Regions from separate parts of the Kosakonia sp. N21 genome, predicted to be linked through region 3. Evidence: predicted binding sites of a transcription regulator. Region 3 holds the regulator's gene; each other region holds the start of a gene.

Region 1 (3,130 bases), on a different contig from region 3:
GCGTTTACCGGCGGATGGTCGTCTGCTGTCTTCATTCGCCAGTTTTGATGAAAGCGCGCTCACCGGCGAATCCGTACCGGTTGAACGCGCCAGCGGCGAGGCGGTTCCTGCCGGGGCGACCAGCGTTGATCGGCTGGTCACGCTGGAAGTGGTTTCCCGACCGGGCGAAAGCGCCATCGACCGCATCCTGAAATTGATTGAAGAAGCGGAAGAGCGCCGCGCGCCGATTGAACGCTTTATCGATCGTTTTAGTCGCATCTACACGCCGGCGATCATGGCGGTGGCATTGCTGGTCGCCCTCCTGCCTCCGCTGCTGTTTTCCGCGCCATGGCTGGAGTGGATCTACAAAAGTCTGGCGCTGTTGCTGATTGGCTGCCCCTGCGCGCTGGTGATCTCCACCCCGGCAGCTATCACTTCCGGCCTCGCAGCAGCGGCGCGGCGCGGTGCGCTGATCAAAGGCGGCGCAGCGCTGGAGCAACTGGGCAGTATCCGCCAGGTCGCTTTTGATAAGACCGGTACGCTGACCATCGGGAAACCGCAGGTCGCCGCGTTAAACCCGCTGAGCGGGTGCAGCGAAGAGGAACTGTTAACACTGAGCGCCGCCGTTGAACAAGGCTCCACCCACCCGCTGGCGCAGGCCATCGTGCAGGAGGCTCAACGTCGCCAGCTCGCCATTCCCGATGCGCAGGCGCAGCGCGCCCTGGCCGGGAAAGGCATTGAGGCCGAAGTCAACGGGCGCGTCATCCGCATCAGCGCGCCGGATAAACTTGCCGCAGGCATGCTGGACAGCGCATTACTGGCACAGATTAACAACCAGGAAAGCCACGGTCAGACGGTGGTTGTGGTACAGCGTGACGAAGAAGTGATGGGGACGCTGGCGTTGCAGGATACGTTGCGTGAAGACGCCAAAGAAGCAGTAGCCGCGCTCCATGCGTTAGGGGTACAAGGCGTGATCCTCACCGGCGATAACCCGCGTGCAGCCGCGGCGATTGCCGGGGAACTGGGACTGGATTTCCGCGCCGGGTTGCTGCCAGAAGATAAAGTCAGTGCCGTACAGGCATTAAACCAGCATGCGCCGCTGGCGATGGTGGGTGATGGCATTAACGACGCCCCGGCAATGAAAGCCGCCACCATTGGCATTGCGATGGGCAGCGGTACAGACGTCGCACTGGAAACCGCCGATGCAGCATTAACCCATAACCGGTTGACCGGTCTGGGTCAGATGATCCGCCTGGCCCGCGCCACACACAGCAATATCCGGCAGAACATCGCCATGGCGCTGGGACTGAAGGCCATATTCCTGGTGACAACGCTGCTGGGAATAACGGGATTGTGGCTGGCGGTGCTGGCGGATACGGGCGCGACGGTGCTGGTGACCGCCAACGCCCTGCGCCTGTTGCGCCGCAAAGATTAGTGGCTTTTACGCACTACATAGCGGTACGGCAGCGTCTCGGTTTGCCCGGCGACCAGCTCATGTTCCATAAAACGGCAAAAGCCGGGAATATCGCGGGTGGTTGCCGGATCGTCGGCAATAATCAGTAATGTTTCGCCAACCTGCATGTTGCGTACGGTTTTGCGCACCATCATTACCGGCTCCGGACAGCGCAGGCCCTGAGCGTCCAGCGTATGGTCGGCAGTGGTAAACGGATCGGTCATTTTCATCTCACAACGGAAAAAACCGCATTAGTTTACGCTGCCTTTTTTGTGACGCAAGCAAGGTTAACGATTGCGTTAAAAATAGCCATTGCATCCGGTGATGATTGCAGTATCATGCGGCGGCTCTGTTTAACAGAGCATAAAAAGTACTGGGTTCCCTCACCCCATTTACCAAAAAGGTCACAATATGACGCAATTTTCGCACTCGCAGCGCATGAAGGCGCTGTTCTGGCTTTCGCTTTTTCACCTGCTGGTGATCATCTCCAGTAACTATCTGGTCCAGTTGCCGGTCGCCATTTTTGGTTTCCACACCACCTGGGGCGCATTCAGCTTCCCGTTTATCTTCCTGGCGACGGATTTAACCGTACGCATTTTCGGCGCGCCCCTCGCCCGGCGGATTATCTTCGCGGTGATGGTTCCGGCACTGCTGGCTTCGTATGTGATCTCCTCCCTGTTCTATATGGGTTCCTGGCAGGGCTTTGGCGCACTCGCCCACTTCAATCTGTTCGTGGCACGTATCGCCACCGCCAGTTTTATGGCCTATGCGCTGGGGCAGATTCTTGATGTACACGTGTTTAACCGCCTGCGTCAGAACCGTCGCTGGTGGCTGGCGCCTGCGGCATCAACCGTTTTTGGCAACGCCAGCGACACCGTTGCGTTCTTCTTTATTGCCTTCTGGCACAGCCCGGATGCATTTATGGCGCAGCACTGGATGGAAATCGCGCTGGTGGACTACGGCTTTAAGGTGATTATCAGCATCGCTTTCTTCCTGCCGATGTACGGTGTGCTTTTGAATATGTTGCTGAAAAGGCTGGCAGACAAATCTGAAATTCCCGCATTACAGGCCAGCTAAAGGTACGGCTTATCAGTTATGATAAGATGCACTGATGAGCCGTTATGGCTGTTTATTGAAAGGATGAAGTCAATGCGCAATCTGGTGAAATATGTCGGTATTGGCCTGCTGGTAATGGGGCTGGCGGCCTGTGATAACAGCGACAGCAAAAAGCCTGCTCAGGGTACTGCTGCTGAAAGCAACGCCAACGGCCAGCCCGTCACGCTGCTCGACGGCAAACTCAGCTTCTCGCTTCCGGCAGATATGACCGATCAGAGCGGCAAACTGGGTACTCAGGCTAACAATATGCACGTTTATTCCGACGCTACCGGCCAGAAAGCAGTGATTGTGATTGTCGGCGACAACACCCAGGAAGATCTCGCCGCACTGGCGAAACGCCTGGAAGATCAGCAGCGCAGCCGTGACCCGCAACTGCAAGTGGTAACCAACAAATCCATTGAGCTGAAAGGCCAGACCCTGCAACAGCTCGACAGCATTATCTCCGCCAAAGGCCAGACTGCATGGTCTTCTGTGGTACTGGGTAAGGTAGATAATAAACTGCTGACCCTGCAGGTGACGCTGCCAGCGGACAACCAACAGCAAGCGCAAACCGCAGCAGAAAACATTATCAATACCATCGTG
Region 2 (3,130 bases), on a different contig from region 3:
CGATCACACCGACTGGCTGGGGCCGGATCGCGAAAGCATCGGTCGGGAAAAGGCCGGTGTTTTCCGCGGCGGTAAACCCGCCGTGGTTGGCGAACCGGATATGCCGCACACCATTGCCGATGTGGCGCAGGAAAAGGGCGCATTATTAATGCGTCGCGGTGCGGAGTGGCGCTATACCGTTAATGCCGACGGCTGGAACTTTAGTGATGCGCAGGGTGACCTGAACAATTTACCGTTGCCACAGGTGCCGCAACCCAATGCGGCGACCGCACTGGCAGCGCTGCGGGCCAGCCGACTATCAGTCAGCGAGCAGGCGATACGCGACGGGATTGCGAAGGCCATTCTGCCGGGACGTTTCCAGATTGTGAGCGAGTCGCCGCGTCTTATTCTTGATGTCGCGCATAATCCTCATGCGGCGGGTTACCTCGCCGGGCGACTGGCTGCGTTGCCGAAGAAAGGGCGCGTGCTGGCAGTTATCGGCATGCTGCATGATAAAGACATCGCCGGGACGCTTGCCTGTCTGGAGCCGGTGGTCGATAGCTGGTATTGTGCCCCTCTGGAAGGGCCGCGCGGCGCAACGGCAGAGCAGCTGCTGGCGCATTTGACTTCTGGCCGCGCATGGCCGGATGTGGCGCAGGCCTGGCAGGCGGCAATGGCGGAAGCCGACGCCTGTGATACTGTGCTGGTGTGTGGATCGTTCCACACCGTAGCGCATGTGATGGAAGCGATGGACGCGGGGAGAACCGGTGGCAAGTAAGTTTCAGAACCGTTTAATGGGCACTATTGTGCTTGTCGCGCTCGGGGTGATCATTCTTCCTGGGTTGCTCGACGGGCAGAAAAAGCATTACCAGGATGAGTTCGCGGCGATCCCATTGGTGCCGAAACCCGGCGATCGCGACGAACCCGATATGATGCCGGCTGCAACGCAGGCGCTGCCTGCCCAGCCGCCGGAAGGGGCTGCGGAAGAGGTGCAGGCAGGCGATGCGGCTGCGCCTTCACTGGATGCCTCCCGGCTTGCCGCCAGTGGCAATACCAATCCGGAAGTGACCACACCGCCGGTGACAAAACCTAAACCGGTTGAGAAACCGCAGCCAAAACCGCAGGCGCAGCAACAGACCCAACCGCAGGCCACGCGTGATAAAACCAGCGAACAACTGGCGATGGCGAACGAAGAGCCTGCCGCGCCGCCAAAAGCGCAGGATGAGAAGCCAACGCCTACCGGCAAAGCGTATGTGGTGCAGCTCGGTGCGCTGAAAAATGCCGATAAGGTCAATGAAATCGTTGGCAAATTACGTGGCGCAGGGTACCGCGTTTACACATCGCCGACCACGCCGGTTCAGGGTAAAATCACCCGCATTCTGGTCGGGCCGGACGCGTCGCGCGATAAGCTGAAAGGCTCGCTTAGCGAACTCAATCAGCTGTCAGGGTTAAGCGGTGTGGTAATGGGGTATACGCCAAACTAAGTGTTACGCCCCCTTAACCCGGCCTTCAGCCAAAGCGGAGGGACCCGTTCCTCTCTCCTCCGGGGAGAGGATCAGGGGGAGGGGAAATAGCCTGAATAACGACCAAAGACAGGCGATCGGAACCGTGGCGTTGAATATTTTTTCAGCGCCATTTTTATTTACGCGCGGGAAGGAAATCCCTACGCAAACGTTTTCTTTTTCTGTTAGAATTCGCCCCGAACTGGACGACAGGGCGTAAAATCGTGGGACACATATGGTCTGGATTGATTACGCCATCATTGCGGTGATTGGTTTTTCTTGTCTGGTAAGCCTGATCCGCGGCTTTGTTCGTGAAGCGTTATCGCTGGTGACATGGGGCTGTGCTTTCTTTGTCGCCAGTCATTACTACACTTACCTGTCTGTCTGGTTCACGGGCTTTGAAGATGAACTGGTGCGCAATGGGATTGCCATCGCCGTGCTGTTTATCGCAACGCTGATTGTTGGCGCCATCGTTAACTACGTGTTAGGGGCGCTGGTGGAGAAAACCGGCCTGTCGGGTACAGACAGGGTGTTGGGGATCTGTTTTGGCGCGCTGCGTGGCGTGCTGATCGTCGCCGCCATTCTGTTCTTTCTTGATACGTTTACAGGCCTGTCGAAAAGCGAAGACTGGCAAAAGTCGCAGCTTATCCCGCAATTCAGCTTCATCATCAGATGGTTCTTTGACTATCTGCAAGGCTCGTCGAGTTTCTTGCCCAGGGCATAACCCCTGAGATGTGGCTTAACGAGGAAAAGACGTATGTGCGGTATTGTCGGTATCGCCGGTGTTATGCCGGTCAACCAGTCGATTTATGACGCGTTAACGGTGTTACAGCACCGTGGGCAGGATGCAGCGGGTATCATCACCATTGATGCGAACAACTGTTTCCGTCTGCGCAAAGCGAACGGTCTGGTAAATGATGTTTTTGAAGCCCGCCATATGCAGCGTCTTCAGGGCAACATGGGCATTGGCCACGTGCGCTATCCCACCGCTGGCAGCTCCAGCGCCTCGGAAGCTCAACCTTTTTATGTCAACTCCCCGTATGGCATTACGCTTGCGCATAACGGCAACCTGACCAACGCCCACGAGTTGCGTAAAAAGCTGTTTGAAGAAAAACGCCGCCACATTAACACCACATCTGACTCTGAAATTCTGCTCAATATTTTTGCCAGCGAACTGGATAACTTCCGCCACTATCCGCTGGAAGCAGACAATATTTTTGCCGCCGTTGCCGCCACTAACCGCCAAATCCGCGGTGCCTACGCCTGCGTGGCGATGATTATCGGCCACGGTATGGTTGCCTTCCGCGACCCGAACGGTATCCGTCCGCTGGTGCTGGGCAAACGTGATGTCGGTGACGGGCGCACGGAATTTATGGTGGCCTCTGAAAGCGTGGCGCTGGATACGCTGGGCTTTGAGTTCCTGCGCGATATCGCGCCAGGCGAAGCGGTGTACATCACCGAAAAAGGCCAGCTGTTTACCCGCCAGTGTGCGGATAACCCGGTCAGCAATCCGTGCCTGTTTGAATACGTCTACTTTGCGCGCCCGGATTCCTTTATCGACAAAATCTCTGTCTACAGCGCCCGCGTCAACATGGGCACAAAGCTGGGTGAGAAGATTGCCCGCGAATGGGAAGATCTGGATATCGACG
Region 3 (3,130 bases):
TTTTAGCGGTGCAGCTCAGGAGTTGCACCGTGTTCCTTCTGCCGTCAGCTATACCGTAAGGCAACTGGAAGAGTGGCTGGCGGTTCCGCTGTTTGAACGACGTCACCGCGATGTGGAGTTAACTCCCGCTGGCGTCTGGTTTTTGAAAGAAGGACGTTCTGTTATCAAAAAAATGCAGGTCACCCGCCAACAGTGCCAGCAGATTGCCAATGGCTGGCGCGGGCAACTGGCGATTGCGGTGGACAACATTGTCAGGCCCGAACGCACGCGGCAGTTGATCGTCGATTTTTATCGTCACTTTAGCGATGTGGAGCTACAGGTTTACCAGGAAGTGTTTAACGGCGTCTGGGATGCGCTGGCCGACGGGCGTGTTGAACTGGCTATTGGCGCAACGCAAGCCATTCCTGTCGGCGGGCGCTATGCTTTTCGCGATATGGGTATGCTGAGCTGGAAATGTGTGGTTTCTCGCCGACACCCGCTGGCGGCGCTACCTGGCCCGTTAAGCGATGAGACGTTACGTAACTGGCCTTCGCTGATACAGGAAGATACGTCGCGCTCGTTACCGAAGCGTATTACCTGGCTACTGGATAATCAGAAACGGGTGATGGTGCCGGACTGGAAATCATCCGAAGCCTGTCTGTCAGCAGGGTTATGCGTGGGAATGGTCCCGGCGCATTTTGCCAGACCCTGGCTCGATCGTGGGGAGTGGGTGGCGCTGGAACTGGAAAATCCCTTCCCGGATGCCGCTTGTTGCCTGACGTGGCAGCAGAACGAGGCATCACCTGCACTGAACTGGCTTCTTGAGTACCTGGGGGACAGTGAAACGCTGAATCGGGAATGGCTGCGGGAGCCGGAATAAGGGCTCCCGCAAAAGGGGATTAACGGCGGTAATCGCGGAACGGACCATCGGCGACCGAGCGGCGCTCGATCAGGCGCGGATGCACTTCGATGGATTGCGACTCTTCGCGCTTATTCACAATACGGTCAAGCAGCATGGTAAATGCGGTTTCACCCAGCGAATCTTTCGGCTGGTGTATTGTGGTCAGTGATGGCGTGAAGAAGCGGGAGTTACGCACGTTGTCATAACCGATCACCGAAATATCCTGCGGGACGCGCAATCCCATTTCGTCCGCAGCGCACAGCGCACCCATGGCCATAATATCGCCGCCGCAGAAGACGGCCGTCGGGCGATGCGTCTGCGCAAGGATCTGCTGCATGGCGCGATAACCGGATTCGGGTTCAAAGTCGCCCTGAACGATCCAGTTTTCCGGTACGGAAATGGTGGCTTCTTCCATTGCTTTCATAAAACCGGCAAGACGACCCGCACCGGTGTTGCGCTCAAGCGGACCCGGGATCACACCGATATCGCGGTGACCGCGTTCGATCAGATAACGCCCGGCCATATAACCGCCTTCAAAGGCGTTATCAATCACCGTATCGGTAAAGTCGGCTTTGGCTTCGCCCCAGTCCATAACGACCATCGGGATATGGCGATACTCTTCCAGCATGCTCAGTAAGGATTCCGGATACTCGGAACACATGACCAGCAGGCCATCTACGCGCTTTTGCGCCATCATCGACAAATAAGCGCGCTGTTTTTCCAGGTTATTCCAGGCATTACCGAGGATCAGGGTATAGCCTTTCTGGAAGCATTTCTTCTCAACAGCCTCAATGATTTCGGCAAAATAGGCTGCTTCGCTGCTGGTGGCCAGCAGGCCAATCGATTTGGTGTGATTCACCTTCAGGCTGCGCGCCACGGCGCTCGGTGAATAATGCAGCTCTTTGATCGCCGCCCACACGGCATTGCGCGTCTCTTCGGCGACAAAACGTGTCTTGTTAATTACATGTGATACGGTTGTGGTGGAAACGTTTGCTCGCTTCGCTACGTCTTTGATCGTTGCCATCAGATGTCACTCCAGACCATATCTCAAGCTCCTGATAATACATAAGGTAAACGTTTGCCTTCAATCACCCTGTACCCATGATCGGGGGTGCGGTACGCCGGGAAAAAGACACTGGACGTCAGGAGGGGAGTCAATGGCCGGTACGCTAATAAATTTAGCGTCGAATTTTGTCTGATCTTGAGCAAAAGGGGAAGTGATAAAACGTCTGACGTGCTAATTCCTGCAAGATTTTTACGTTTATTTGTGCAAAAATGCGCTATCTCACTTTTTGTGTGGAAATTAAAACGGAGAAAATTGATGAGCACCGACCTGAAGTATTCACTGTTCACTACCGTCATCGTGCTGAGCCTGATCGTTTTCGGCGCCCTGACCGCTGCACTGCATTGATCCCGCGCGAGGGGGAACCGGTTTCTCCCTCCGTTTTCGTTTCCCCGCATTGTTATCAATTCTGCAATACTCTTTTGTCATTCCGCTAACGGCAGTTTTTTGTGATTGATGTCATACTTTTGACTTCTGCGACAGTGTCCCGAAGCGACACGGCTTTTCCGGAGTCAGTTTATGAAAATGAATTTCCCTTTGCTCGCCCTGGCGATTGGCGCCTTTGGCATCGGTACGACCGAGTTCTCCCCAATGGGATTACTGCCGGTGATTGCCCGCGGCGTTGACGTTTCTATCCCGGCGGCGGGGATGCTGATTAGCGCCTACGCTGTCGGCGTAATGGTCGGTGCACCGTTAATGACGTTGCTGCTTTCTCATCGTGGCAGACGCAACGCGCTGATTTTTTTGATGGCGATTTTTACGCTGGGTAACGTGTTGTCGGCGATTGCGCCGAATTACGCCACCCTGATGCTGGCGCGTATCGTAACCAGTCTCAATCACGGCGCATTCTTTGGCCTGGGATCGGTGGTTGCTGCAAGCGTTGTCGCCAAAGAAAAGCAAGCCAGCGCCGTCGCCACCATGTTTATGGGGCTAACCATCGCCAATATCGGCGGTGTGCCGGCTGCGACCTGGCTGGGTGAAACCATTGGCTGGCGCATGTCGTTTATGGCTACCGCAGCGCTGGGTATTGTGGCGATGTTGAGTCTGTTCTTCTCGCTGCCGAAAGGCGGCGCCGGGGAACGCCCGGAGGTGCGTAAAGAGCTGGCGGTGCTGATGCGCCCGCAGGTTTTGTCCGCGCTGCTGACCACGGTGCTGGGGGCAGGGGCGATGTTCACGCTCTATACCTA
Region 4 (3,130 bases), on a different contig from region 3:
TTCTAATGTCTGCGGTACTCATCTTCCTGGTAATCGCCTGATTCAATCTTGGCAATGCCCGCTTCAAGGATCGAAATAAACTGGCGGGCGACATCCGTCGTTAGCCACAACGTCTGACCGACTTCGGTCTCTTCCTGTGTGGCTCTGTTTGGGGTCTGGTAGTGCAACCGGAGCATCAGGGCATCATAGCTATCCACTGTGCTGATGTCCCATCCGACCAGCGGATGGGTCTGGATGACTTCATTATTCTTTACCATCATAACCCCCATTTTGGCGTGTTTAATTAGACGACGACTTTCGAGGTTCAATGCGTGTTTTTTTTGAAGCCCTTTCAGTATACCAACAACTGGCAGGATAGATCGAATGAATAAACACTCTGCAACATCTTTTTTACGCTGATTGCGTTTTTTTGAATAACAGAGCGAGATCTTAATCACTCATTTTATTACTTGCCGACAACGTCATTAAACGCTTAGCAAAGAAACAAAAAAGCCGGGGCGACCCGGCAATAAGAACAAACTTAAAGAGAAATTATTCGGTGATAAACCAATCGTCAGCGCTTTCCCAGGTTTCCTGTAAAATTTCACTTATGCGATCTTTATCTTCTTTTGCACCACCGAGCACGGACAAATTGTTGGCGGCGGCATAGCGAACCGTGATTTTGTTTTCACGATCGGGGTAATAATTATTCAAACGACGGGATAATTCACCCGCCAGCGCATCAATGGCGCCCGGCGGTAAGGATGTGGTTTTGGCAATCGTCACTTCAATGCGCATAATAGCCCCCTGCGTTATTTACTGTATATTTATACAGTTAACTTATGCTTATTACAACAGGGGGCGTAAAATTTTTAACGCTTCACGTTCCAGCGTACCGTTTCTCCGGCAAGGAACGGTACCAGTGCATCGTCCGGCAGGGTAATGGTCTCTGGCACAACATGCTCTTCGCGCACCAGTTCGATAAAGGTTTCGTTGACCGGCAGACCGTAGAAACGCGGGCCATTCAGCGACGTAAACGCTTCCAGATGCGGCAATGCATTCATCTCTTCAAACACTGTTGCATAGTTGCCCAACGCAGTCGGCGCATTGAAACAACCCGCGCAGCCACAGCTGGCTTCTTTGCGATGACGGGCATGCGGCGCGGAGTCGGTGCCCAGAAATGCGCGTTCAAACCCGCTGGCGACCAGCTCGCGCAAAGCCTGTTGGTGGACATTACGTTTGAGAACAGGCAGGCAATAGAGATGTGGGCGTATGCCGCCAACCAACATATGGTTACGGTTAAACATTAAATGTTGAGGGGTGATCGTTGCTGCCAGCCGTTCGTTGCCCTCTCGGACATAATCCGCGGCGTCTTTAGTGGTGATGTGCTCGAACACCACTTTCAGGCCTGGCAGGCGTTTACGCAGTGGCTCCATCACGGTTTCAATAAAGCGCGCTTCGCGATCGAAAATGTCGATCTCCGCATGTGTCACTTCACCGTGCACTAACAGCGGCATCCCCAGTTTTTCCATGCGTTCCAGTACTGGCATGATCGCATCAATATGGGTAACGCCATGGCTGGAGTTCGTGGTGGCATTTGCCGGATAGAGTTTTGCCGCCGTGAAGACATTGTCGTTAAAACCGCGCTCGACTTCGTCGGCATCCAGGCTATCGGTCAGATAGCAGGTCATTAACGGCGTGAAATCGTGCCCGGCGGGGACGGCATCAAGAATACGCTGACGATAAGCACGGGCTGCGTCCACGGTGGTCACAGGGGGAACCAGATTGGGCATAACAATGGCGCGGGCGTAAGTTTCGCTGGTCCACGGCACGACGGTTTTCAGCATATCGCCATCACGTAAGTGGACGTGCCAGTCGTCAGGACGGCGGATTTTCAAAACCTGGGGTTGTGTCATTGGAATGCTCCGGCTGGTGAGGATCAGTTGTTTTTGCCGGGCACTAAGGATATGCGGAAACGTTTTCGTTTGCATCTTTTTCCTGAAAAAAAGGGCGCATTCGCGCCCTCAGAATCAGAATTCAGTCGGTGAAGGGGATGATAATCTCGCCCGGTTTCACCTCGATGCCTTTGGCGAATTTCTTCGCCAGCGCTTCGCCTTTGCTGTTGTCTTCTTTTAGCACATAGGCCGGGCGCTGATTAAAATAGCTGCGCAAAGACTGATTCAGGTAAGGCAACAGCGTCTGCAGAACGGTTTGCATCTTCTCTGGCGTGACTGTCGCATCGACCACTTCCATCTCCTGCAGGTAGATCGCGCCTTTCTCTTTATCAAATACCGGCAGCGCTTTCATTTTCAACTTGATCACCGCTTTTTGGTTGCCAAAGAGGGAGGTCATGTCCAGATTCGCATCGCCGGTAAGCGTCACTTTATTCGGCTCTTCGCGACCAATTCCGCTGGCCAGATTGTTCAGCACAATGTGTGCATCCGCGACACCCGGCACGCCGATATCTTTGGCGAAATCGTTACGTTTTTGCAGTGCCTGATTGATCTCCTGTTCGCTGATGGAATATTGGGTCAGTTGGTTACAGCCCACCAGCACGCCGCTCAACATTAATGCAGCGGCAAAAATGATTTTCTTCATGTGTTCCTCAACGTGGTCCTGATGCTTCAGTCCTGGGGAGTAGCATGCGTCACACGCCGCGCAAAGACCAGCGGAAAAAGCTGAATGCACGGGCGGAAGCGGGCGCTTCCGCCTGCAGAATCATCAGGCGCCCGGTTCCAGCATCCGTTGTTGCAGGCGTTTAAGACCAAACTGCCACAGCAGTGCGAAGAAGGTGATAAGGCCTATCAATGCCAGCATCATCCACGGGAGTTCCGGTTGATTAAAGGCTTTTCCGGCATCAAACAACCATCCGCCGCCTGCATAACCCAGCGCGCCGCCAAACGCCAGCCCTAAGCGACTGAAGCCCATATAACTTCCGCGCGCGCGGGCATCTGCCAGTTGCGCACCCAACGTTTCACGCGCGGGTTCGGCAATGATCGACCCGATATAGAACGTGCAAATGAGCGTGAACAATTGTTGCAACGAGCCCACCATCCCCACCGGCAGCAGACTAAACGACATCACCAACAGTCCGAACATCAGGCGGTGTTCCAGGCGAAAGCGTTTCTCGCTCCAGCGGGCAATCGGATAG

Evidence for each region. Region 3 encodes PurR, which represses purine synthesis genes. Its sites were predicted from a motif close to CANGCAAACGTTTGCNTG; they were not measured.
Region 1: a site for PurR is predicted at 1,716-1,733, ahead of tusA (sulfurtransferase TusA). Genes of this name have one in related genera too.
Region 2: a site for PurR is predicted at 1,644-1,661, ahead of cvpA (colicin V production protein). Genes of this name have one in related genera too.
Region 4: a site for PurR is predicted at 1,948-1,965, ahead of pyrC (dihydroorotase). Genes of this name have one in related genera too.

What each region holds. Positions count from the first base shown of each region.
Region 1 covers NZ_JBOBHR010000008.1:123,024-126,153, reverse strand. The annotation lists gene zntA (Zn(II)/Cd(II)/Pb(II) translocating P-type ATPase ZntA) at 1-1,414, shown strand, start outside; gene tusA (sulfurtransferase TusA) at 1,411-1,656, opposite strand; gene ACQ3G7_RS18915 (7-cyano-7-deazaguanine/7-aminomethyl-7-deazaguanine transporter) at 1,844-2,509, shown strand; gene ACQ3G7_RS18910 (DcrB family lipoprotein) at 2,582-3,130, shown strand, end outside.
Region 2 covers NZ_JBOBHR010000001.1:333,469-336,598, forward strand. The annotation lists gene folC (bifunctional tetrahydrofolate synthase/dihydrofolate synthase) at 1-757, shown strand, start outside; gene dedD (cell division protein DedD) at 747-1,463, shown strand; gene cvpA (colicin V production protein) at 1,717-2,205, shown strand; gene purF (amidophosphoribosyltransferase) at 2,239-3,130, shown strand, end outside.
Region 3 covers NZ_JBOBHR010000005.1:220,664-223,793, reverse strand. The annotation lists partial or broken gene punR (DNA-binding transcriptional activator PunR) at 1-882, shown strand, start outside; gene purR (HTH-type transcriptional repressor PurR) at 879-1,904, opposite strand; gene cydH (cytochrome bd-I oxidase subunit CydH) at 2,202-2,291, shown strand; gene ACQ3G7_RS14135 (MFS transporter) at 2,463-3,130, shown strand, end outside.
Region 4 covers NZ_JBOBHR010000013.1:67,183-70,312, reverse strand. The annotation lists gene bssS (biofilm formation regulator BssS) at 3-257, opposite strand; gene dinI (DNA damage-inducible protein I) at 532-777, opposite strand; gene pyrC (dihydroorotase) at 852-1,895, opposite strand; gene ACQ3G7_RS22995 (lipoprotein) at 2,017-2,577, opposite strand; gene mdtH (multidrug efflux MFS transporter MdtH) at 2,701-3,130, opposite strand, start outside.